3 regions of the Streptomyces sp. NPDC049597 genome follow, and region 1 is predicted to be linked to each of the others. Evidence: riboswitches for the same ligand, from Rfam matches in the RefSeq annotation. Region 1 holds a riboswitch; each other region holds the start of a gene.
What was found. Region 1 has a riboswitch for thiamine pyrophosphate ahead of AB0K02_RS19020 (thiamine ABC transporter substrate-binding protein). Riboswitches for the same ligand answer to the same signal wherever they lie in the genome.
Positions count from the first base shown of each region.

Region 2: linked by a shared signal. The riboswitch ahead of thiC (phosphomethylpyrimidine synthase ThiC) and the one ahead of AB0K02_RS19020 (thiamine ABC transporter substrate-binding protein) in region 1 are both predicted to bind thiamine pyrophosphate.
Region 3: linked by a shared signal. The riboswitch ahead of thiO (glycine oxidase ThiO) and the one ahead of AB0K02_RS19020 (thiamine ABC transporter substrate-binding protein) in region 1 are both predicted to bind thiamine pyrophosphate.

Region 1 covers NZ_JBFAOY010000015.1:101,820-109,671, reverse strand. The annotation lists gene pyrH (UMP kinase) at 1-153, shown strand, start outside; gene frr (ribosome recycling factor) at 287-844, shown strand; gene AB0K02_RS19035 (phosphatidate cytidylyltransferase) at 844-1,992, shown strand; gene AB0K02_RS19030 (hypothetical protein) at 2,193-2,576, shown strand; gene rlmN (23S rRNA (adenine(2503)-C(2))-methyltransferase RlmN) at 2,788-3,894, shown strand; TPP riboswitch at 3,958-4,082, shown strand; gene AB0K02_RS19020 (thiamine ABC transporter substrate-binding protein) at 4,078-5,175, shown strand; gene AB0K02_RS19015 (iron ABC transporter permease) at 5,214-6,830, shown strand; gene AB0K02_RS19010 (ABC transporter ATP-binding protein) at 6,830-7,852, shown strand, end outside.
Region 2 covers NZ_JBFAOY010000025.1:98,577-106,428, forward strand. The annotation lists gene AB0K02_RS25540 (LacI family DNA-binding transcriptional regulator) at 1-319, shown strand, start outside; gene AB0K02_RS25545 (metallophosphoesterase) at 495-1,577, shown strand; gene AB0K02_RS25550 (hypothetical protein) at 1,726-2,550, shown strand; gene thiC (phosphomethylpyrimidine synthase ThiC) at 2,706-4,481, opposite strand; TPP riboswitch at 4,474-4,606, opposite strand; gene AB0K02_RS25560 (YibE/F family protein) at 4,678-6,006, shown strand; gene AB0K02_RS25565 (SsgA family sporulation/cell division regulator) at 6,029-6,463, opposite strand; gene AB0K02_RS25570 (helix-turn-helix domain-containing protein) at 6,609-7,157, opposite strand; gene AB0K02_RS25575 (DUF5326 family protein) at 7,467-7,682, opposite strand; gene AB0K02_RS25580 (cupin domain-containing protein) at 7,811-7,852, opposite strand, start outside.
Region 3 covers NZ_JBFAOY010000001.1:32,315-40,166, forward strand. The annotation lists gene AB0K02_RS00135 (NAD(P)/FAD-dependent oxidoreductase) at 1-335, shown strand, start outside; gene AB0K02_RS00140 (hypothetical protein) at 411-1,259, opposite strand; gene metF (methylenetetrahydrofolate reductase [NAD(P)H]) at 1,311-2,228, opposite strand; gene thiE (thiamine phosphate synthase) at 2,375-3,025, opposite strand; gene AB0K02_RS00155 (Rv2175c family DNA-binding protein) at 3,162-3,527, opposite strand; gene AB0K02_RS00160 (FAD-dependent oxidoreductase) at 3,572-4,801, opposite strand; gene AB0K02_RS00165 (hypothetical protein) at 4,811-5,170, opposite strand; TPP riboswitch at 5,253-5,364, shown strand; gene thiO (glycine oxidase ThiO) at 5,362-6,540, shown strand; gene thiS (sulfur carrier protein ThiS) at 6,537-6,737, shown strand; gene AB0K02_RS00180 (thiazole synthase) at 6,743-7,537, shown strand; gene pknB (Stk1 family PASTA domain-containing Ser/Thr kinase) at 7,769-7,852, shown strand, end outside.

The DNA.
Region 1 (7,852 bases):
CTCAAGGTCGCCGACGCCACCGCCATCACCCTCTGCCGCGACAACGCTCTCCCGATCCTCGTCTTCGAACTCCTCGCCGAGGGCAATATCGCTCGGGCGGTCCGGGGTGAGAAGATCGGCACGCTCGTGAGCGACCGGGACACCCGGGCCTGACCCGAGGGCCTCGGGGCGCCCTCGGGGGATGGACAACGCCCTGCCGGTCGTACACCGTGCAGGGAACACGCGACGCAGGTTCCGCCGGCCCAGTCCGATGCCGGGCCCAACTCAAGACACGCAGGAGCAAGTGGTGATCGAAGAGACCCTCCTCGAGGCCGAGGAGAAGATGGAGAAGGCCGTCCTGGTCGCCAAGGATGACTTCGCCGCGATCCGCACCGGACGTGCGCACCCGGCGATGTTCAACAAGATCGTGGCGGACTACTACGGTGCCCTGACCCCGATCAACCAGCTGGCGTCGTTCTCGGTCCCGGAGCCGCGGATGGCCGTTGTGACGCCGTTCGACAAGACCGCTCTGCGCAACATCGAGCAGGCGATCCGCGACTCGGACCTCGGTGTCAACCCGAGCAACGACGGCAACATCATCCGCGTGGTCTTCCCGGAGCTCACGCAGGACCGCCGCAAGGAGTTCATCAAGGTCGCCAAGTCGAAGGCCGAGGACTCCAAGATCTCGATCCGCTCCGTCCGCCGCAAGGCGAAGGAGACCATCGACAAGTTCATCAAGGACGGCGAGGTCGGCGAGGACGAGGGCCGGCGTGCGGAGAAGGAGCTCGACGACACCACCGCGAAGTACGTCGCGCAGGTGGACGAGCTGCTCAAGCACAAGGAAGCCGAGCTGCTCGAGGTCTGATGAACGACTCTTCCTGGGGGGCCTCGCACGGCGCCGGATACGCCGGTGCATGGCCACCGCCCGAGCAGGGGCCCCTCCCGGCGGGTCCCGCCTACGATGGGCACGACGCACGGTATACATCAAAGACGCAGCCCATGCCCATCGGGCCGGACTTTCCCGACGCAGGTAGAGACGCCGAATCCCCCGAGGGACCCAGCGGCCGGGCCGGCCGCGAGGACCGCGACCAGGGGGCCGCACGGCCCGGTGGCCCCCTGTTCCGCGACGAGAACACGCAGGAGCCCATGCCCAGCCCGCCGCCGGCAGCGCCTCAGCAGCCGCAGCCGCCGAACAAGAAGCGGGCCGGCCGCGATCTGCGGGCGGCCATAGGGGTCGGCGTGGGGCTCGGCGCGGTGATCGTCGCGTCGCTCTTCATCGTCAAGGCCGTGTTCGTCGGCGTGGTGGCCGTCGCCGTCGTCGTCGGCCTGTGGGAGCTGACCTCGCGCCTGCAGGAGCGCAAGCAGATCAAGGCGCCGCTGGTACCGCTCGCGGTCGGCGGCGCGGCCATGGTCGTGGCCGGTTACGTGCGCGGGGCCGAGGGCGCCTGGGTGGCCATGGCGCTGACGGCGCTCGCGGTGCTCGTCTGGCGTATGACCGAGCCGCCCGAGGGCTACCTCAGGGACGTCACGGCAGGTGTCTTCGCCGCCTTCTACGTGCCCTTCCTCGCCACGTTCGTGGCGCTGATGCTCAGCGCGGACGACGGGCCGGAACGGGTGATCACCTTCCTGGTGCTCACGGTCGTCAGCGACACCGGTGCGTACGCGGTCGGCTGGCGCTTCGGCAAGCACAAGCTCGCGCCGCGCATCAGCCCCGGCAAGACCCGCGAAGGGCTGCTCGGAGCGGTGGCCTTCGCGATGGCGGCGGGCGCGCTGTGCATGCAGTTCCTCGTCGAGGGCGGCACCTGGTGGCAGGGTCTGCTGATCGGTCTCGCGGTCGCGGCCAGCGCGACGCTGGGCGACCTCGGGGAGTCGATGATCAAGCGGGATCTCGGCATCAAGGACATGGGCACCCTGCTCCCCGGCCACGGCGGCATCATGGACCGGCTGGACTCGCTGCTGCCGACGGCCCCGGTGGTGTGGCTGCTGCTGGTGCTGTTCGTCGGCGCCGGCTGACCTGCGGTCTTCTGCGTGAGGGCTCGTCGTCCACAGGGGCGGCGGGCCCTTTGTCGCGTCTCTGGGACACTGGCAGCACCCTGCCCGAGCCCGGAGGGCGCGCACCCAGAGCCCGCCAGTACGGCGCTTGACCCGGCCATACACGGGGGTGAGCGGCCCTGAGCGGGCGCCGGGTCGTCACGCACAGTCGGGGAGGCAGTGTGGCCAGGCGAAGGCAGCGCCGTAAGGCACCACCGCTCAACGCGATTTTCGCCGCTGATACGCAGGTGTTCCGCTTCTACCCGGACGGCACCGTCCTGGACGTGCTCGTACGACCCGCCCCTCAGCCCTCGAGCGCAGAGACTCTGGCGGGCTGGCTGCGCAGAGACAACGTGATCCCGGGCGTGCACGTGGCGCGGTACGTCCTTGAGGGCGAGCAGGTCACGTTCACGACGCGCGGACGCTACCGGGACGAGGAGATCACGGTCCGTGGGACGTGGGTCCGAGGCGTGCTGACGCTCGGCCAGGTCGGCCGAGGCTGGGAGATCCCCCCTCGACGCTTCCAGCGCTTCGATCAACGGCTGGGACGAGTCTGCGATCAGTGACCGGCCTGTGCTGAATCTCTCGGCAGAACACGGCATGACCGGTACTCGCTCACGGCAGTGACGCCCTGTCTCCAGCGATGGATCTCGGGCCGTCTCCGGGTCGTCTCCGGACCGTCCCGGGCCGCCGGAGACGACCCGGACGGCCGGGACGGCCAGCACCGGCGGCTCGGGCCCCTGGCCACAGGGATCCGTCTGCGACACTGGTAGCACCATGCCCAAGCCCGGAGAACTCACTTTCGTCGCGCCCCGCGGAGCCAAGAAGCCCCCGCGGCACCTTGCCGACCTCTCACCCGCCGAGCGCAAGGACGCCGTCGCCGCGATCGGCGAGAAGCCGTTCCGCGCCAAGCAGCTGTCCCAGCACTACTTCGCGCGCTACGCGCACGACCCGGCGCAGTGGACCGACATTCCCGCCTCCGCGCGGGAGAAGCTCGCCACGGAGCTGCTGCCCGACCTGATGTCGGTCGTGCGGCACATCTCCTGCGACAACGACACCACCCGCAAGACGCTGTGGCGCCTCCACGACGGCACGCTCGTCGAGTCCGTCCTGATGCGCTATCCGGACCGCGTCACGATGTGCATCTCCTCGCAGGCGGGCTGCGGGATGAACTGCCCGTTCTGCGCGACCGGGCAGGCCGGTCTCGACCGCAATCTGTCCACCGCCGAGATCGTGCACCAGATCGTCGACGGCATGCGCGCCCTGCGGGACGGAGAGGTGCCCGGGGGCCCCGCCCGGCTGTCCAACATCGTGTTCATGGGCATGGGTGAGCCGCTCGCCAACTACAAGCGGGTCGTCGGCGCCATCCGCCGGCTGACCGACCCCGAGCCGGACGGTCTCGGCCTCTCGCAGCGCGGCATCACCGTCTCCACGGTGGGCCTCGTCCCCGCGATGCTGCGCTTCGCCGACGAGGGCTTCAAGTGCCGCCTCGCCGTCTCCCTGCACGCACCGGACGACGAGCTGCGCGACACCCTCGTCCCGGTCAACACCCGCTGGAAGGTCCGCGAGGTCCTCGACGCCGCATGGGAGTACGCGGAGAAGTCCGGCCGCCGGATCTCCATCGAGTACGCGCTGATCCGCGACATCAACGACCAGGCGTGGCGCGGCGATCTGCTCGGCCGCCTCCTCAAGGGCAAGAGGGTCCACGTCAACCTGATCCCGCTGAACCCGACGCCCGGCTCCAAGTGGACGGCGTCGCGGCCGGAGGACGAGAAGGCGTTCGTCGAGGCCATCGCGGCCCATGGCGTACCGGTCACCGTCCGGGACACCCGGGGGCAGGAGATCGACGGCGCCTGCGGGCAGCTGGCAGCGCAGGAGCGGTGACCGGGGGCCGTCAGCCGTGTGGCTGATACTGTGCCCTGTGCGTTCGCACAAATGAACATCGAAACATTCCGACAGGGGAGCGCAGCAGCGCTGAGAGTGCGGCAGGGGCGCGTCAGGACGCGCCGGGGCCGCAGACCCTCGGACCTGATCCGGGTCATACCGGCGTAGGGAGTCAGCACCATCATGAACAGCCAGCTTCGGCGTGCCACCGGCACGGCGCTCGCCGCCGCCCTCGGCGTCACCGCCCTCGCGGCCTGCGGCGGACAGTCCGAGGACTCCGGGTCCGGCACCGGCGGCGCGTCAAAGACCGTCACCCTCGTCAGCCACGACTCCTTCGCGGCGTCCGACGCCGTGCTCAAGGAGTTCACCCGGCAGACCGGGTACACGGTCAAGGTCCTCAAGAGCGGGGACGCGGGCGCCGCGCTCAACAAGGAGATCCTCACCAAGGGCTCCCCGCAGGGCGACGTCTTCTTCGGCGTCGACAACACCCTGCTCTCCCGCGCCCTCGACAACGACCTGTTCACGCCGTACGAGGCCAAGGGGCTCGACCAGGTGGCGGACGAGGCGCGGCTCGACGCGGACAAGCACCGGGTCACGCCCGTCGACACCGGCGACATCTGCGTGAACTACGACAAGAAGTTCTTCGCCGACAAGAAGCTCGCGCCCCCGAAGACCTTCGCCGACCTCACGAAGCCCGAGTACAAGAACCTGCTCGTCGTGGAGAACCCGGCGACCTCCTCGCCCGGACTCGGCTTCCTGCTCGGCAGCGTCGGCGCGTTCGGCGAGTCCGGCTGGCAGGACTACTGGAAGAAGCTCAAGGCCAACGGCGTCAAGGTCGTCGACGGCTGGGAGCAGGCGTACAACGAGGAGTTCTCCGGCTCCGCCGGCGGGAAGAAGGCGGGGGCCGACCGTCCCCTCGTCGTCTCGTACGCCTCCAGCCCGCCGGTCGAGGTCCTCTACGCCGACCCGCAGCCCGCCGAGGCGCCCACGGGTGTCGCGACCGGCACCTGCTTCCGCCAGATCGAGTTCGCCGGTCTGCTCAAGGGCGCGAAGAACGAGGCGGGAGGCAAGGCGCTGCTGGACTTCCTGATCACCAGGACGTTCCAGGAGGACATGCCGCTCACCATGTTCGTCAACCCCGTGGTCGAGGGCACCAAGCTGCCCGAGCTGTTCACCGAGCACGGTGTGGTCGTCGACAAGCCCGAGACGGTCGCTCCCGGCACGATCGCCGAGAACCGTGAGCAGTGGATCCGGTCGTGGTCCTCGCTCGTCCTGAAGTAGGGCAATCCCTGCGGGGGAACGCGGCGCGGCTCGCCCTGATGGCCGGCCCCGTCGCGTTCTTCGCCGTCTTCTTCGCCTATCCGGTCACCGCGATCGTCGGCCGCGGCCTGCGCGTCGGGGGCGCCTGGCAGTTCGGGCGGTTCGGCGAGGTCCTCGCACGTCCGGACATCCTGCACGTCCTGTGGTTCACCACCTGGCAGGCGCTCGCCTCCACCGCGCTCACCCTGCTCGTCGCCCTGCCCGGCGCCTACGTGTTCGCCCGGCTCGACTTCCCCGGCAAGCGCCTCCTGCGCGCCGTGGTCACGGTGCCGTTCGTGCTGCCGACCGTCGTCGTCGGCACGGCCTTCCTCGCCCTGCTGGGCCGCGGCGGGCTGCTCGACGAGCTGTGGGGCATACGCCTGGACACCACGGTCTGGGCCATCCTGCTCGCGCACGTCTTCTTCAACTACGCCGTGGTCGTCCGCACCGTCGGCGGCCTGTGGTCGCAGCTCGACCCGCGTCAGGAGGAGGCCGCGCGGGTGCTCGGCGCCGGGCGGCTCGCGGCCTGGCGGCGGGTGACGCTTCCCGCGCTCGTGCCGTCCCTCGCCGCGGCGGCGCTGATGGTCTTCCTGTTCACCTTCAGCTCGTTCGGCGTCGTGCAGATCCTCGGCGGCCCCTCCTTCTCCACCCTCGAAGTGGAGATCTACCGGCAGACTGCCGAGATGCTCGACCTGCCGACGGCGGCCGTGCTCACCATGCTGCAGTTCCTGGCCGTCTGCGTCGTCCTCGCCGTCCATGCCCGGGTCGTGCGGCGCCGCGAGGGAGCGCTGAGGCTCGTCGACCCGGCCCGTACGGCGCGCCGGCCGCTCGGAGCCGCCCAGTGGACCGTGCTCTGCGGGGTGCTTCTCAGCGTCGCCCTGCTCCTGATCGCGCCGCTCGGCGTGCTGGTCGAGCGGTCCTTCGACACCCCTCGCGGCTACGGGCTCGACTACTACCGCGCGCTCACCGTGCTCGACGAGCGGGGCGGCGCCTTCCTCGTCCCGCCGATCGACGCCGTGGCCAACTCGCTGGAGTACGCGCTCGTCGCGACCGCCGTCTCGGTGCTGGTCGGGGGGCTCGCGGCGGCCGCCCTCACCCGGCGGGCCGGCCGGCTGGTCCGCGGCTTCGACGCCCTGCTGATGCTGCCCCTCGGCGTCTCGGCGGTGACCGTCGGCTTCGGGTTCCTGATCACGCTCGACGAGCCGCCGCTCGATCTGCGCGGCTCGTGGATGCTGGTGCCGCTCGCACAGGCGCTGGTCGGGGTGCCCTTCGTCGTACGGACCATGCTGCCCGTCCTGCGCGCGGTCGACGTCCGGCTGCGCGAGGCGGCGGCCGTGCTCGGCGCGTCGCCGCTGCGCGCCTGGCGCGAGGTGGACCTGCCGCTGGTGAGCCGGGCGCTGCTCGTGGCGGCGGGTTTCGCGTTCGCCGTCTCGCTCGGCGAGTTCGGCGCGACCGTCTTCATCGCCCGGCCCGACCAGCCGACGCTGCCCGTCGCCGTCGCCCGGCTGCTGGGCAGGCCCGGCGAGCTCAACTACGGGCAGGCGATGGCCCTCGGCACGATCCTGATGGTGGTGTGCGCCGCCGCGCTGCTCCTCCTCGAACGCCTCCGTACCGACACCCCCTCCGAGGAGTTGTGATGGCGCTGCTGGAACTGGAGGGCGTCACCGTACGGTTCGGTTCGCGGGCCGCCCTCGACGCGGTGGACCTGAAGGTCGCCGAGCACGAGATCGTCTGCGTGCTGGGACCGAGCGGCAGCGGCAAGTCCACGCTGCTCAGGGTGGTCGCCGGACTCCAGCGCGCCGACGCGGGCCGGGTGCTGCTCGCGGGAGCCGACCAGGCCGGGGTGCCGGTCCACCGTCGGGGCGTGGGGCTGATGTTCCAGGACCATCAGCTCTTCCCGCACCGCGACGTGGCGGGCAACGTCGCGTTCGGGCTGCGCATGCGTCCTCACCGGGCCGGGGAGACATCGCGCGCCGACCGTGGTGAACAGGGCCGCCGGGTGGAGGAGTTGCTGGAGCTCGTCGGTCTGCCGGGGGCGCAGCGGCGGTCCGTGGCCGCGCTGTCCGGCGGCGAGCAGCAGAGGGTCGCGCTCGCCAGGGCGCTGGCGCCGGAGCCCCAGCTGCTGATGCTCGACGAGCCGCTCGGCCAGCTGGACCGCGGGCTGCGCGAGCGGCTCGTCGTCGAACTGCGCGGGCTCTTCGGCAGGTTGGGGACCACGGTCCTCGCCGTCACCCACGACCAGGGGGAGGCCTTCGCGCTCGCCGACCGTGTCGTGGTCATGAGCGAGGGGCGCATCGCCCAGACGGGTACGCCGCTGGAGGTGTGGCAGCGCCCCGCGTCCGAGTTCGTCGCGCGCTTCCTCGGCTTCGACAACGTCGTGCCGGCCACGGTCGGCGGCGGGGCCGCCGACACCCCCTGGGGCAGGATTCCCGTCCCGGACCGCTCGCCGCAGGGCGCACGCATGCTGCTCGTACGGCCGTCCGGCGTGCATGTCGTTGAGCCGGGCCGGGGCTCGGCGGCCACGGTCGTCTCGCGGACCTTCCGCGGCAGCCACGTCGCCCTGCGCCTGCGTCCCGCCGAGGGGCCCGTGCTGGAGGCCGAGTGCTCCCTGCGGGACGCGCCGGGTGAAGGAGAGGGAGTCGGCGTGGTGTTCGCCGCG
Region 2 (7,852 bases), on a different contig from region 1:
CCTCTTCGACCCCAACGGCACCGACCTGCTGGCCGCCGCCCGGCGGTACGGCCTGCGCGTCCCCGACGACCTGCTGCTCGTGTGCTGCAGCGAGTCGACCGTGTACGCCACCACCGAGCCGCCGATCACGACGCTCTCGCTCAAGCCCCGCCGGATCGGCACGGCCGTGGTCCAGCTGCTGATCGACGCCATCGAGGGGGTCGACGAGGACCGGCCGATCGAGCAGGTGATACCGACCGAACTGATCGTCAGGACGTCCTCACAGCGCCGTCCTCCGCGCACCACGGTGAGCGCGCCGCGGTCCCCCACGAAGGACTAGACCAACCCAATTGGGGCGAAAGGGCCGATGAACCAGGGGTGCGGAAGGATTCACCACCCCTGGTGCGTCACACACCGCCGGGCTCATTCCTATGATGGGCGAACGACACCGCGGACCACCCTCGACCAGGCTGGGCCGAGAGGTGAACGGCGGCGCGACGGTGGTGGAGGGGTCGATGACTCAGGGGGCCGGTCAAGGACCCGTGGTGCGGACGGCAACGCTGCGTGATTTCCGCGTGCCGCCGTACGCGCAGGTTCCCGTGCAGTCGCAGTCCGTGGACCCCGGCCACGCGGGCCACCCCGGCAACGCGTTCCCCGAGGGAGAGCCGCCGGAGGGCTACACCCCCACCGCGCGCGACCTTCCCGTGATCACCCGCGGCGGACCGGGCGACACCGTCCAGGTGCAGGTCACGGTGGACGACCAGCCGGCGCCCGACGGCCTCGGCCCGCTCTACGTCGTCGGCGACGTCCACGGCTACCTCGACGAACTCGTCGCCGCCCTCGCCGAGAAGGGCCTCATCGACTCCGAGGGCCGCTGGTCCGCGGGCAACGCCCGGCTCTGGTTCCTCGGCGACTTCACCGACCGCGGCCCCGACGGCATCGGCGTCATCGACCTCGTCATGCGGCTGTCCGCGGAGGCCGCGGCCGCCGGCGGCTACTGCAAGGCGCTCATGGGCAACCACGAGCTGCTGCTGATCGGCGCGAAGCGCTTCGGGGACACCCCCGTCAACTCCGGTGCGGGCACCGCCACCTTCCAGGCCGCCTGGCTGCTCAACGGCGGCCAGAAATACGACATGGACCGGCTGCAGGACGTCCACCTGCAGTGGATGGCCCGGCTCGACGCGATCGTGGAGGAGGACAGCCATCTGCTGCTCCACTCCGACACCACCGCCTACCTCGAATACGGCTCGACCATCGAGGACGTCAACGACGCGGTGCACGCGATCCTCACCCGTAATGACGCCGACGAGTGCTGGGACCTGTTCCGCAAGTTCACCAAGCGCTTCGCCTTCCGCGACGAAGGCGGCCCGCAGGCCGTGCGCGAACTGCTGTCCGCGTACGGCGGCACGCGCGTGGTGCACGGCCACAGCCCGATCCCGTACCTCCTCGGTGAGGTCGGCACCGAGGACGGCGAGGACGGCGAGCGTCCCGTCGTCGAAAGTCCCCATGTGTACGCGGACAATCTGGCCATCGCCATGGACGGCGGAGTGACCATGGCCGGAAAGCTTCTTGTCCAGCAGCTCCCGCTGCGGGGCTGACCGGGGCGGCGGCAGGCGATTTACGGAAACCCCCTGTCACGCCGTGGCGTAACCGCTCTACCATCGGCCTATCCGTAGCAGGCTCTCCTCCGTTTCCGCCCAACTGCCCGGCACACACGGGCGGTCCGGCCCTACGGAGCATCGGGGGATGCACATGAACAGCGCTCCGCACCTGCTGACCGAGGACCGCGCCGAGTACGAGCGGGTCCTCGACGGCGCACTGCGCGACGCCCGCGAACGTCAGGATCCGGCCGCCGTGCAAGCGCGGCTGAGCCCCGAACAACTGCGCGCCATGGCCCTGAGCGCGACGGCGCTGATCACCGCCTCGGCCGCCGCCGAGTACGAGCACTATGTGAAGGTCCGCGCGGAGACGCGCGCGTCCGCCGCCGCTTCGGTGCACGGCTCTTCGCCCACCGCCCCGGCCGGCGAGGCGGCCGGGACCGGCGCCGGAGTCGCGGCCGTCGTCGCCGTCCTGGCGCCGCTCCTCGCGGGCACGGCGGCCGCGATCTTCCTGATCGTCGGCTACATCCTCAAGATGCTGAGCCCCACCCCGTCCTTCGCCGACACCCTGGTCTTCACCGGCTGGGTCTTCGGGGCGCTCATGGCCGCCGCCATTCTGGTGGCGGCCGTCGCGCTGCTGCTCACCGCCCTGCGCAACGGTGCCAGCCATGTCGCGGACGGGCGGCAGGAGGGCGAGCTGCCGGACGAGGTCCGGCTGGCCAAAGAGGCCTGGTGCGAGGCCCTGCTGGAGCGGGGCATCCTGCCCTTCCTCCGCGCGGCCCTGACCGACCCCGCCGCCACGGCGTCCCCGGCCGGTCCCCCGCACCGCGTGAACCGCATCCCCAAGGTCGGCTACAGCGGGCCGGACTTCTCCAGCCCGGCCGAGGGCCGTACAGCGGGCCGGCGTCCGACCTACACCAGTCCGGACTTCTCCAGCCCCGACTTCGGCGGCCCGGAGCACCAGCCGGACTGACCGCCGGCCCGCCCACCGGACCAGCGGGCACCGCCGCCGTACGCCCGGCCTCCGCCCGCGCCACCGACGTCCGCACCCGTGCTCGTGCACGAGGGCCGGACGGAAAGGGGCCGGACGCAAGGGGGCCGGGCGGAGGCGGCGGTCCGTGACCTGTGTCAGTCCGCGATGGGCAGGTAGACCCGGTTGCCCGCAGCGGCGAACTCCTTGGACTTCTCCGCCATGCCCGCCTCGATCTCCTCCTGGTTGCCGCCGTGCTGTCGGCGGATGTCCTGGGAGATCTTCATCGAGCAGAACTTCGGACCGCACATGGAGCAGAAGTGCGCGGTCTTCGCCGGCTCCGCGGGCAGCGTCTCGTCGTGGAACTCCCGAGCGGTGTCGGGGTCGAGGGCCAGGTTGAACTGGTCCTCCCAGCGGAACTCGAAGCGGGCGTCGGACAGCGCGTCGTCCCACTCCTGGGCGCCCGGGTGCCCCTTGGCCAGGTCCGCCGCGTGTGCCGCGATCTTGTAGGTGATGACGCCGGTCTTCACGTCGTCGCGGTTCGGCAGGCCCAGGTGCTCCTTGGGCGTCACGTAGCAGAGCATGGCCGTGCCCCACCACGCGATCATCGCCGCTCCGATGCCGGAGGTGATGTGGTCGTAGGCCGGAGCGATGTCCGTGGTCAGCGGGCCGAGCGTGTAGAACGGCGCCTCCTCGCAGATCTCCTGCTGGAGGTCGATGTTCTCCTTGATCTTGTGCATCGGGACGTGGCCCGGGCCCTCGATCATGGTCTGCACGTGGTGCCGCTTGGCGATCGTGTTCAGCTCACCGAGCGTCCTGAGCTCCGCGAACTGCGCCTCGTCGTTGGCGTCCGCGATCGAGCCGGGTCGCAGGCCGTCGCCGAGGGAGTACGTGACGTCGTACGCGGCGAGGATCTCGCAGAGCTCCTCGAAGTGCTCGTAGAGGAAGCTCTCCTTGTGGTGCGCCAGGCACCACGCGGCCATGATCGAGCCGCCGCGCGAGACGATCCCGGTCTTGCGGTTGGCCGTGAGCGGCACGTACGGCAGGCGGACGCCGGCGTGGACGGTCATGTAGTCGACGCCCTGCTCGGCCTGCTCGATGACCGTGTCCTTGTAGATCTCCCAGGTCAGTTCCTCGGCCCTGCCGTCCACCTTCTCCAGCGCCTGGTAGAGCGGCACGGTGCCGATCGGCACGGGGGAGTTGCGCAGGACCCACTCGCGCGTGGTGTGGATGTTCCGGCCCGTGGACAGGTCCATGACCGTGTCGGCGCCCCAGCGGGTCGCCCAGGTCATCTTCTCGACCTCCTCCTCGATGGAGGAGGTGACCGCGGAGTTGCCGATGTTGGCGTTGACCTTCACCAGGAACCGCTTGCCGATGATCATCGGCTCGATCTCCGGGTGGTTGACGTTCGCCGGCAGGACGGCGCGGCCCGCCGCGATCTCCTCCCGCACCACCTCGGGCGCGACGTTCTCCCGGAGGGCGACGTACTCCATCTCCGGCGTGATCTCGCCGCGGCGGGCGTACGCGAGCTGCGTCACCGCCTGCCCGTCCCGGCCCCGCCGCGGCTGACGCTGACGGCCGGGGAAGACGGCGTCGAGGTTGCGCAGGCCGCCGCGCGGCGAGGTGTGCTTGATTCCGTCGTCCTCCGGGCGGACCGGGCGGCCCGCGTACTCCTCGGTGTCGCCGCGAGCGACGATCCAGTTCTCCCGAAGCGGCGGCAGACCGCGGCGTACGTCCGTCTCGATGTTGGGATCCGTGTACGGCCCGGACGTGTCGTACAGCGTCACGTCCTTGCCGTTGGTGAGGTGCACCTTGCGGACCGGCACACGGAGGTCGGGACGCGAGCCCTCGACGTACCCCTTGTGCCAGCCGATGGACTTCCCGGCCTCGTCGTTCTGGTTCGAGGCAGGCGTGCGTGCGTCCGATACGGTCATGAGACCTACTCCCTACGCCGGCATTACCCGGTAACAGGTTCGGCGGTCGGCGCAGCTGTCCCGTACGGATGTACGAAGGTCAGCGCCCTCTCAGCCCGGTGCTCCGAGCTCCCGCGTGTGCAAAGGTGACACCACGCTAGCGTCACGTCTGGCGCGCTGAACAGAGGGCCCCTCTCGTTCTTGCGATGATCTGTCCGTGACCTCATCACCGCAGCACCCCGAACAGCAGGGCCACGACCACGGCCACGTGCACAGTCACGGGCCGGCGGCGCCCGTCTCCCAGCACCTTCGCAAGGTCATCGCCGCGGTGCTGATCCCCTTCGCGACGGCCGTTCTCGTCGGCCTCGCCGTGCTGTGGCCGGGCTCGGCGCCCGGCCACGAGCGCTCCGGCGTCGGCTTCGACCGGCAGACCGAGCAGGGCAGGGTGGTGAGCGTCGAGAGGGTCGACTGCAAGGACGTCAACGCCGGCCAGGTCCCGCCGACGGGCGACACCTCGACGCCCGAGGGCCGCGAGGCGGTCACCGCGCAGCGAGGAGACTGCGGAAAGGCCACCGTCGAGGTCACCACCGGCAAGGACAAGGGCCGGAAGTTCGTCGAGATCGTCCAGCCCGACGCGCCGCGTCAGTTGAAGGAGGGCCAGGGCGTGGTGGTGGCGTACGCGCCGGACGCGCCCCGCGATCTGCAGTACTCGGTGACCGACGTGGACCGCGGATTCCCGATGGCCCTGCTGGCGGGCATCTTCGCCCTGGTGGTCGTCCTGGTCGGACGCATGCGCGGCGTGATGGCGCTGATCGCGCTCGCCGTCTCGTTCGCCGTGCTGACGCTGTTCATCCTGCCCGCGATCCTGCAGGGTTCGAATCCGCTGATCGTCGCGGTGGTCGGGGCCAGCGCGATCATGCTCATCGCGCTCTACTCGTGCCACGGCATCACCGCGCGGACGTCGGTCGCCGTACTGGGCACGCTGATCTCACTGCTTCTCATCGGCCTGCTCGGCTCACTGTTCATCGGCTGGGCCAGTCTCAGCGGCAACACCGACGACAACACCGGCCTGATCAAGGGCCTCTATCCGAACATCGACATGAGCGGCCTGCTGCTCGCGGGGGTCATCATCGGCTCACTCGGCGTGCTCGACGACGTCACCGTGACCCAGACGTCGGCGGTGTGGGAACTGCACCAGGCCGACCCGGACATGGGGCCGCGCGCCCTCTACCGCTCCGCCATCCGGATCGGCCGCGACCACATCGCCTCGGTCGTCAACACGCTCGTCCTCGCGTACGCGGGCGCGGCGCTGCCGCTGCTGCTGCTGTTCTCGATCGCCCAGTCCAGCGTGGGCACGGTGGCCAACAGCGAGCTGGTGGCGGAGGAGATCGTCCGGACCCTGGTGGGCTCGATCGGGCTCGTCGCCTCCGTACCCGTGACCACCGCGCTCGCCGCACTCGTCGTGTCCGCGGATCGCCCGGGACGGGCGGCCGAAGGTGCGGCCGCGCCCGCACGGGGCGGCAGGGGGCGGCGCCGCAAGAAGTAGCGCGGCGGCCGATCACCGGCCGTCAGCCGGCGTTCTCCTCGGCCAGGATGCGCCCGAGCGCCTCCTCCAGGCTGACCTCGAAATCACCCAGCGCGAGCTCCTGGCCGAGCGGCACCAGCTTGTCCGTACGGTCGAGGAAGGCGACGAGCGGCGGAGCGCCGACGCGGAACAGCGCGGAATCGCTCCCGACGCGCAGCCGGATGTGGACGTCCGACAGCGCCTCGGCCCGGGTCGGCGCGATGTGCACGTCGCCGTCCCCGCTCGGCGTGTTGATCCCGTCGAGCAGGAGTTCCCGGCCGAAGGCCCAGGTCACGGGGGCGTCACCGGGAAGGTGGAAGGTCATCCGCACCGCGTACGGATCCGCGGTGTCGTAGCGCAGCTCCACCGGGATCCGGAAGGACAGCTCCTCGGAGACGAGAAAACTCATCAGAACCTCGGCCTGGACCGACTCGCGCATCACGTACCTCGCAGTAGCTGAAGCATGGAATGAATCGTGCTGACGAAAAAAGGAGGGAAACGGCCAGGAACGATCGCTGCCGGCTCTCTCGGCCTTGTCGACGCCATCGTGCTGGAAGCGGCAGCAGATCACAAGGAGTGATATTTCAGATACTGATAGAGAACGCCAGCGATGCCAGCAGGCTGCCGATCCCTGCCTGCAGCTGTTCAACTGCCGGGCCGAGCCTGGCCTCTTGGTGCACGGGGAGGGAGACGGCCATCGTCCCAGCCATGTCACCCGCTGTGATCGGAATGGCCGCGCAGACCGTGCCCATCGCGTACTCCTGGCGTTCGACGAGCGGTTCGCCGGGCACGGGGGATTCGGGCCGCTCCAGGAGCGCGGCACGGTCGCGCATCCCGCCCTCGCGGTGGACGGCCAGGTAGACGGCGACGTCGAACGCGTCCCGCCAGTGCGTCAGTGAGTCCTCGACGGTGCTGCGGCGACCGCGCACACGTCCGCTCCCGGCCAGCCGTCCGATCGCGTCCCCGAGCGTGAACACGCCCTTGTCCCGGCGGAGATAGTCCTCGTGCGTCAGGGTGCGCAGCAGGTGATAGGCGGTGGGCAGCGGAATGCCGGCCTCGCGCGCGAGTTGCTTGGCGGGGGCTCCGCCCTCGTGCGCCCCCGCCGCCTCCAGCAGCCGGAGCGCACGCTGCACCGAGCCGATCAGGGTAGGGACAGCGGCGTTCGTAGCCCCGGCCAAAGGTCACCCCCAGGCGTGGTGACGGGCAGCGTGCCCGCCCGCGGGGGCCGCCCCCGCGCGGCCGCCGCAACCCCGGGACCCTGAACAGCCGGTCTGAACAGGCGGTCAGCCGCGGGCCGGCACGTGTGCGCCGGCCGGCGCACACGTGCGCCGAGATGTCCGAGGGGGCGGCAGAGAGCTGCCACTCTAGGGGCAGCACCCGGCACGGGGCGGGCTTTGTCCGGCCCGTTCCCCCGACCGGGCTAACGGACGCCCGTCACCCGCTCACCAGTCCTCGCGCGACGACCCCGAGGACGCCATGAACTTCCGTACGACGAAGATCAGTCCGCCGACCAGCGCGACGAAGAGCAGCACCTTGAAGAGCACGCTGACCACGAACCAGATGACGCTCGTGATCAGGCCGCCGAACACGGCAAGGGCGATGACAGGCACCGCGATCCACTTCACCCACCAGGGCATCCCCGCGAACAGCTTCCGCACGGCCATCGTCCCTACCTCGTTTCCTGGACTGCGTGCCTTCGATGCTAGGCGGAGGGACGCTCTGCCCGGGGGCCCGTGATCCCTTGAAGTCCCCTGAGTGAACCCCTAGGGACCGTGCGGGGTCCGGCTCAGCTCTCGGGGGGAGAGAAGACCACCATGACCCGCAGATC
Region 3 (7,852 bases), on a different contig from region 1:
GGCAGTCCTGGGCCGAGGCCGCCGAGCAGGCCGCTGACCGGATGGTCGCGGCGGCCGCGACCGCGGTGCCGGACCTGCGGGGGCGAATCCTGTGGCGCAAGGTGCGCAGCCCCGAGGACACCCGGCACGACACGGGCACGGACCGGATCCCGGCCCCGGCGCTCGCGGGCGCGTCCGGCGCCTTCCTGCCCGTGGCGAACGCCGCGCGGCTGCCCGGCCTGTACGTCGCCGGGGGCTGGGCGCACCCGGGCGGCGGGCTGGCGCACGCGGGGATGTCGGGGGCGCTGGTGGCCGGGCTGATCGTGGAGGGCGCGGAGTTCCGCGGTTCCCAGTGAGACGGGCGTGAGACGGGCGTGAGACGCGCGTGGGACGGGCCGGACTGACCGCCGGCCCGTGGCCGTGCGGGCGGCTCAGTAGCGGTACTGCTGCTCGTCGTGGCCGGATCCAGCCTCGTAGCCGTACGGCGACGGCTGTTCCTGTGGCATCGGAGGGATCTGCTGGTCGCCGTCGCGCTGCTGGGGCACCCAGACCCCGCCCGCCGGCGTGTCGCCGTACTGCTGCGCGTACGGGTCGGCGTACGGATGCTGCGTTCCGTAGGTGTCGTAGCCGCCGTAGGAGGCCGCGTACTGCTGTCCGCTGCCGTAGGGGTCGGCGTAGGCGGGGTACGGCTGGCCGGATCCGTAGTCGTAGGGGCTTGCGTCGGCCGGCTGCCGGGGCTGCCCCTGGTCGCCGTAGGCGTCGTACGCCCCGTAGCCGGTGGGGGCCGCGCCGTACGCGGCGTAGGGCTGATGCGGTTCCTGTTCCTGCTGCCGGGCAGCGTAGGCGTCCTCGGTGTATATGCCGTACTGACCGGTCTCGTCAGGCAGCGGCTGGGGTTCGTAGACCTCGGGCGCCTCGGGGGCGTGCGGCGGCTCGGAGGACTCGTAGGAGAGGTCCGAGACCTCCAGCGTCGGCTCCCGCTCGGCCTCCGCGGGGGCGGACCTGCGGCGCCTGCTGACCCCCGGGCTGCCGCCCAGCGCCCACCCCGTGGAGAAGCCGCGCCGGAAGGAGAGGGTGACGTACGTCTGGCCGACGGCGAAGGCGGCCGCGCCGAGCGCGATCACCACGACGGAGGGCAGCAGCACGCCGACGACGACGCCGAGGAACCCTCCGAAGGCCAGAACGCGCCAGCGCAGTCGCGCCTTGTACTGCAGCAGCACCTCACCGAGCAGCCACAGCGCGACGATGCCGAACGCGATGTAGAGGACCGTCCAGCCCATGCCCGTCCCCCTCCTGCGGCCGCCGCCCGGGGTTGTGGCGGGTATGGCCGGTCACGACTGCTGGTGCAGTCCGAGATTCTCGTGGATCTCGAGCGTCGCCGTGGAGTTGTTGAGCGTGATGAAGTGCAGTCCCGGGACATCCTCGGACAGCAGCCGTGCGCAGAACTCCGTCGCGAACTCGATGCCAATGGAGCGTACAGCGGCCGGATCGTCCTTGACCGAGAGGATCCGGTCCCGGAGTGAGTCGGGGAAGGCGGCGGTGCTCAGCTGCGGGAGCCGCTCCAGCTGCTTCACGCTGGTCACGGGCATGACCTCGGGGATGATCGGGGTCTCGCAGCCCGCCGCGGCAAGGCGGTCACGGAGGCGGAAATAGTTTTCGGGCTCGAAGAACATCTGTGTGATGGCGTAGTCGGCGCCCGCGCGGCACTTGTCGACGAAGTGCCGGATGTCCGTGTCCCAGTCGGTGGAACGCGGGTGCATCTCCGGGAAGGCCGCGACCCCGACGCAGAAGTCGCCGGACTCCTTGATGAGCCGCACCAGCTCGGCGGCGTACATCACGCCCTCGGGGTGCTTGCCCCACTCGCCCATCGGGTCGCCGGGCGGGTCGCCCCGCAGCGCGAGGATGTTGCGGATGCCCGCGTCGGCGAACTGGCCGATCATGTTGCGCAGTTCGGCGACGGAGTGGCCGACGGCGGTCAGGTGGGCGACCGGGGTGAGGGTGGAGTCGGCGGCGATCTTCTGCGTGGCCTTCACGGTGCCGGCGCGGGTGGACCCGCCGGCGCCGTAGGTGACGGAGACGAAGTCGGGCGCGACCGCCTCGACCCTGCGCAGCGCGTTCCAGAGGTTCCTCTCGCCCTTGTCCGTCTTGGGCGAGAAGAACTCGAAGGAGTACGTCGTCTCGCCTGTCGCGAGCATGTCGCGCACGGTGCGCGCGCGATCCGTCCTTGTGGAAGCAGTGCCGAGGGCCATACGGGCAGGTTAGCCAGGCCTGGCGGGTCACCCAACCAGATCAGGGGATTTTGTCGCCTTTTGCCTGTCTCGTGTCCATACTCTGGACACCCGTGAGACACCGTGGCGGCACCGGCGGCCCGCCGCGCCCGTGTCAGTCCGCCCGCTCAGGCGCTGCGCTCCCTGATCCGCTTCGCCAGACCGGCGGCCGCCGCGGCCGGATCGTCGGCCTCCGTGATCGCCCGTACGACGACGACCCTGCGCGCCCCCGCGTCCAGCACCTCGTCCAGGTTGGACGCGTCGATGCCGCCGATCGCGAACCAGGGCCGGTCGCTCCCGAGCGAGGCCGCGTAGCGCACGAGACCGAGGCCGGGGGCGAAGCGGCCCGGCTTGGTGGGGGTGGGCCAGCAGGGGCCGGTGCAGAAGTAGTCGACGCCGGGCTCGGCGGCGGCCGCGTCCACCTCGGCCTCGGCGTGCGTCGAGCGGCCGATGAGCACCCGCTCGCCCAGAATCGCCCGCGCGGCGGGAACGGGCAGGTCGCCCTGGCCCAGGTGCAGCACGTCCGAGCCGATGGCGTGGGCCACGTCCGCCCGGTCGTTGACCGCGAGGAGCTTGCCGTGGCGCCGGCAGGCGTCGGCGAAGACCCGGAGGTGCTCCAGCTCCTCGCCCGCCTCCATGCCCTTGTCGCGCAGCTGGACGATGTCGACGCCGCCGGCGAGCACGGCGTCCAGGAACTCCGCCAGGTCGCCCTGGCGCTTCCGGGCGTCCGTGCACAGGTACAGGCGGGCGTCGCCGAGCAGTTCGCGAGCCGTGGACATGGTGCTTCCCCCCGCAGGATGGGTGATGAGCGGCGCGCGGGTACGGGCGGGGGCCGTGCGGCTCCCGCCCGTACCCGCGCGCTCCGATGGTTCGGGACGAGGCCGTCCTGTCAGGACGGGGACGTCGGGACGGACGTCAGACGGCGAGCGCCTGAGCCCGGCGCTTGACCTCCGTGCCGCGATTCTCGCTCAGGGCCTGCGCCGGGGTGCCCGGCAGGGTCGGGTCGGGAGTGAACAGCCACTCCAGCATCTCTTCGTCGGTGAAGCCGTCGTCCCGCAGCAGCGTCAGGGTCCCGGAGAGGCCCTTGACCACCTTGTTGCCGTCGATGAAGGCGGCAGGCACCTGCAGTGTCCTGTTCTCACCACGGCGGACGGCGATGAGCTGGCCCTCCTTGACCAGCTGCCGCACGCGCGTCACCTCGACATCGAGCATTTCCGCGATGTCGGGCAGGTGGAGCCAGGCGGGGACGAGAGCATCGATCTTTGCGTCAATCTCGGTCACAGGAACAAGCCTGCCATCTGCGACTGACAGCCGGTAGCCGACGCCTACGCGGTCGCCGCCTTCAGGGGGACGGACGGGTCGGCGGCCAGGGCCGGGTCCAGCCGCGCGCCGGACGCCACGAGCCTGCGGCCCTGTGCCAGGTCACGCGGCCTGTCGACGGCGAGCAGCGCGACCAGCACGCCCTCGCGCAGCCACAGCACCGACCACTGGGCGTCCACGGCCGGGGCGCCGCGCCACAGCAGCGTGTCGCCCGCCGGATGATGGCCCGCGTACTGCACGAAACGTCCGAACTGCTCCGACCAGAAGTACGGCACCGGGTCGTAGACCGGGGCGGCCCCGAGGATGCCGGCCGCGACCGTACGCGGACCCTGCAGGGCGTTGTCCCAGTGGTGCACGAGCAGCCGCGTGCCGTAGCGGCCCGAGGGGTAGGAGGCGCAGTCCCCCACGGCGTAGACGTCGGGCGCGGAGGTGCGCAGGTGCCGGTCGGCGACGATCGCGCCGTCGGGGCCGAGCTCGATGCCGCTGCCGGCGAGGGCGGCGGTCGCGGGCCTGGCGCCGATGCCGACGACGACGGCCCCGGCCGCGATCCTGCGCCCCGATCCGGCCAGCACCACCGTGCCCGGCTCGACGGCGGCCACCTGCTCGCCGGTGAGCAGCTCGGCACCCGCCTCGGCGTACCAGCGGGCCATGGGCGCCGCGACCTCGGCGGGCAGGGAGCCGGCCAGCGGACGGTCGGCCGCCTCCACGACGGTCACCGCGCAGCCCGCCTCGCGCGCGGCGGTCGCGAACTCCGCGCCGATCCACCCCGCCCCGACCACCACGATGTCGTGCTGCCGCGCGAGGACGGGCCGCAGCCGGGCCGCGTCGTCGAGCGTGCGCAGCAGATGGACGCCCGGGACACCAGCGGTCCCGGGCAGGGCGACGGGCTCGGCTCCGGTGGCGAGGACGAGGACGTCGTACGGGACGGGTCCGGCGGCGGTGTCCACCTCGTGCGCCCCGGGGCGTACGCCGGTCACCTCGCAGCCGAGCCGCAGGTCGACGCCGAGCGCGTCGAAGTCGATGTCGAACGCGGAGCCCTCCGCCGTGCCGAGCAGGATCGCCTTGGAGAGCGGCGGCCGGTCGTACGGCTGGTGCGGTTCGGCGCCGATGAGGGTGACCGGTCCGGTGAAGCCCTGTTCGCGCAGGGCGACCGCGGTCTGCACCCCGGCCATGCCCGCGCCGACCACGACGACGCGCCGTCCGTCCCCTGCCTGCTCCTGCGTGTGCTCGCTCACCGGACCACCTTAGGCTTCTGACGGTCCCTCAGGCAGCAGCTGCTCGACGACGCTGGTCCCGCTGCCCTCCTGCGACTCCCACTCCCAGGCCTCCTCCAGGCGCACCCGCCCGTCGGGGAGTTCGACGACGGTGGACAGGCAGTGGCCGCTGGAGGTCGCGCCGTCCGTCTTCAACTGGACATAACGGAAGTCCAGCCGGTCCCCCACGCGCGTGCCCACGAGGTGGCCGCGCACCACGTCGCCGCCTTCGTACTCGGCCCAGATCCGCCCCCGCTCCTCGTGGTAGAGGAACCGGGTGCGGGTGCCGACCTGGCCCGGGGCCTGGTCCGCCACCGGCGCGAGCACCAGTCCGTCGAGCGATATCGCCACTGCGTCCACCTCCTGCACACCCGCGCCGGGGGACGGCGGCTCCCTTACTGCGCGCCTGGGCGTGGGGTTAGGGTGGCCACCGTAAGGCACTCGCGGGAGCCCGGACGCACCGGGCTGAGAGGGAGGCTGGCGGCCTCCGACCGTACGAACCTGATCCGGGTCATGCCGGCGAAGGGAGGGGCTGGACGCCCATGTCTCGTACACCAGACGCACCCGACGTCCTCGTCGTCGGGGGCGGGATCATCGGCCTGGTCACGGCCTGGCGTGCGGCGCAGCGCGGGCTGCGCGTGACCGTCGTCGATCCGGAGCCCGGCGGCGGGGCCGCGCGGGTCGCGGCCGGCATGCTGGCCGCCGTCACCGAACTCCACTACGGCGAGCAGACACTGCTCGGTCTGAACCTCGCATCGGCCCGGCGCTACCCCGCGTTCGCCGCCGAGCTGGAGGAGGCGAGCGGACTGTCGGTGGGCTACCGCGCGTGCGGCACACTCGCCGTCGCCCTCGACACCGACGACCGCGCGCACCTGCGGGAACTGCACGCCCTGCAACGCCGTTCGGGCCTGGAGTCGGAGTGGCTGACCGGTCGCGAGTGCCGCCGCCTGGAGCCCATGCTCGCGCCGGTGGTGCGCGGCGGCCTGCGCGTCGACGGGGACCACCAGGTGGATCCGCGGCGGCTCGCCACGGCACTGGTCGTCGCCTGCGAGCGGGCCGGGGTCGGCTTCCGTCGCGCCTGGGCGGAGCGGCTGCTGGTCGTGGACGACCGCGCCACGGGCGCGGTCCTGGACGACGGAACGGAACTCGCCGCCGACCAGGTCGTGCTGGCGGGCGGCAGCCTGAGCGGCCGCCTCGGCGGGGTGCCCGACGACGTCCTGCCTCCCGTACGGCCCGTGAAGGGTCAGGTCCTGCGGCTGACGGTGCCCGGCCCGTACGCGCCCTTCCTGTCCCGCACGGTGCGGGCGGTGGTGCGCGGCAGCCAGGTGTACCTGGTGCCGCGCGAGAACGGCGAGCTCGTGGTCGGCGCGACCAGCGAGGAGCTGGGCTGGGACACGACCGTCACCGCCGGCGGCGTGTACGAACTGCTGCGGGACGCGCACGAACTGGTGCCCGGCATCACCGAACTGCCGCTGACCGAGACGCGCTCCGGGCTGCGCCCCGGCTCCCCGGACAACGCGCCGATGCTCGGATTCACCGAGCTGCCGGGGCTGTTGCTCGCGACCGGCCACTACCGCAACGGCGTGCTCCTCACGCCCGTGACCGGCGACGTGCTCGCCGACGCGCTCACCAGCGGTCGGGTACCGGAGTTCGCCGACCCGTTCAGCCCCCGCCGGTTCGCCCGCGCCGGCGCACGCGTACGTCAGGAGCAGCCCGCATGAACGTCTCCGTCAACGGCGAGACACGCGAGCTCGCCGACCGCGCCACCCTGGACACCGTGGTGGCGGCCCTCACCACGGCCCCCTCGGGTGTGGCCGCCGCCGTCAACGAGACCGTCGTCCCGCGCAGCCAGTGGGCGGACACCCGGCTCGGCGACGGCGACCGTGTCGAGATCCTCACCGCCGTGCAGGGAGGCTGAGCGCCGTGGCCGACGACCGTCTCACCATCGGCGGCACCACCTTCACCTCGCGACTGATCATGGGTACGGGCGGGGCGCCGAGCCTCGACGTACTGGAACGCGCGTTGATCGCGAGCGGCACGGAACTCACCACGGTCGCGATGCGGCGTCTCGACCCGACCGTGCAGGGGTCCGTCCTGTCCGTCCTGACCGGACTGGGCATCCAGGTCCTGCCGAACACGGCCGGCTGTTTCACCGCCGGTGAGGCCGTGCTGACGGCGAGGCTCGCGCGGGAGGCGCTGGGCACGGACTGGATCAAGCTGGAGGTCGTCGCGGACGAGCGCACGCTGCTGCCGGACGGCGTGGAACTGCTGGAGGCGGCCGAGACGCTGGTCGACGACGGTTTCACGGTCCTGCCGTACACCAACGACGACCCGGTGCTGGCGCGGAAGCTGGAGGACGTGGGCTGCGCGGCGATCATGCCGCTGGGCTCGCCGATCGGGTCCGGGCTCGGCATCCGCAACCCGCACAACTTCCAGCTGATCACGGAGCAGGCGGGCGTACCGGTGATCCTGGACGCGGGCGCGGGCACGGCGTCGGACGCGGCGCTGGCGATGGAGCTGGGATGCGCGGCGGTGATGCTGGCGTCGGCGGTGACCCGGGCGCAGGAGCCGGTGCTCATGGCGGAGGCGATGCGTCACGCGGTGGAGGCCGGCCGCCTCGCACACCGGGCGGGCCGCATCCCCCGCCGCCATTTCGCGGAGGCGTCGTCGCCGACGGAGGGCCGGGCGCTGCTGGACCCGGAGCGCCCCGCGTTCTGACCCCGTCGGAGCGGTGGGGCCGCCGCACGGCTGTGTCCTCACCCGAACCGGGTCTCCCCCGCCCCCGCCCCTGTGGCTGCCGGCCGTACCTCGACGGCCGCCGGGCCGGGCACGGGAGCGGGGTCTGCCCCGGGAGCACGTCCCCCGCAGGTTCACGACAACCGTCACAGGTGCGCTGCAAGCGGTTCCGGGGCGGGCGGAGCGAACGGTCCGGCCTCGTAGAATCGCCGGGTGGACACGACCCTCTCAGACCCCCTCGTCGGGCAGGTGCTCGACGGCCGCTATCGCGTCGACGCGCGTATCGCCGTCGGCGGC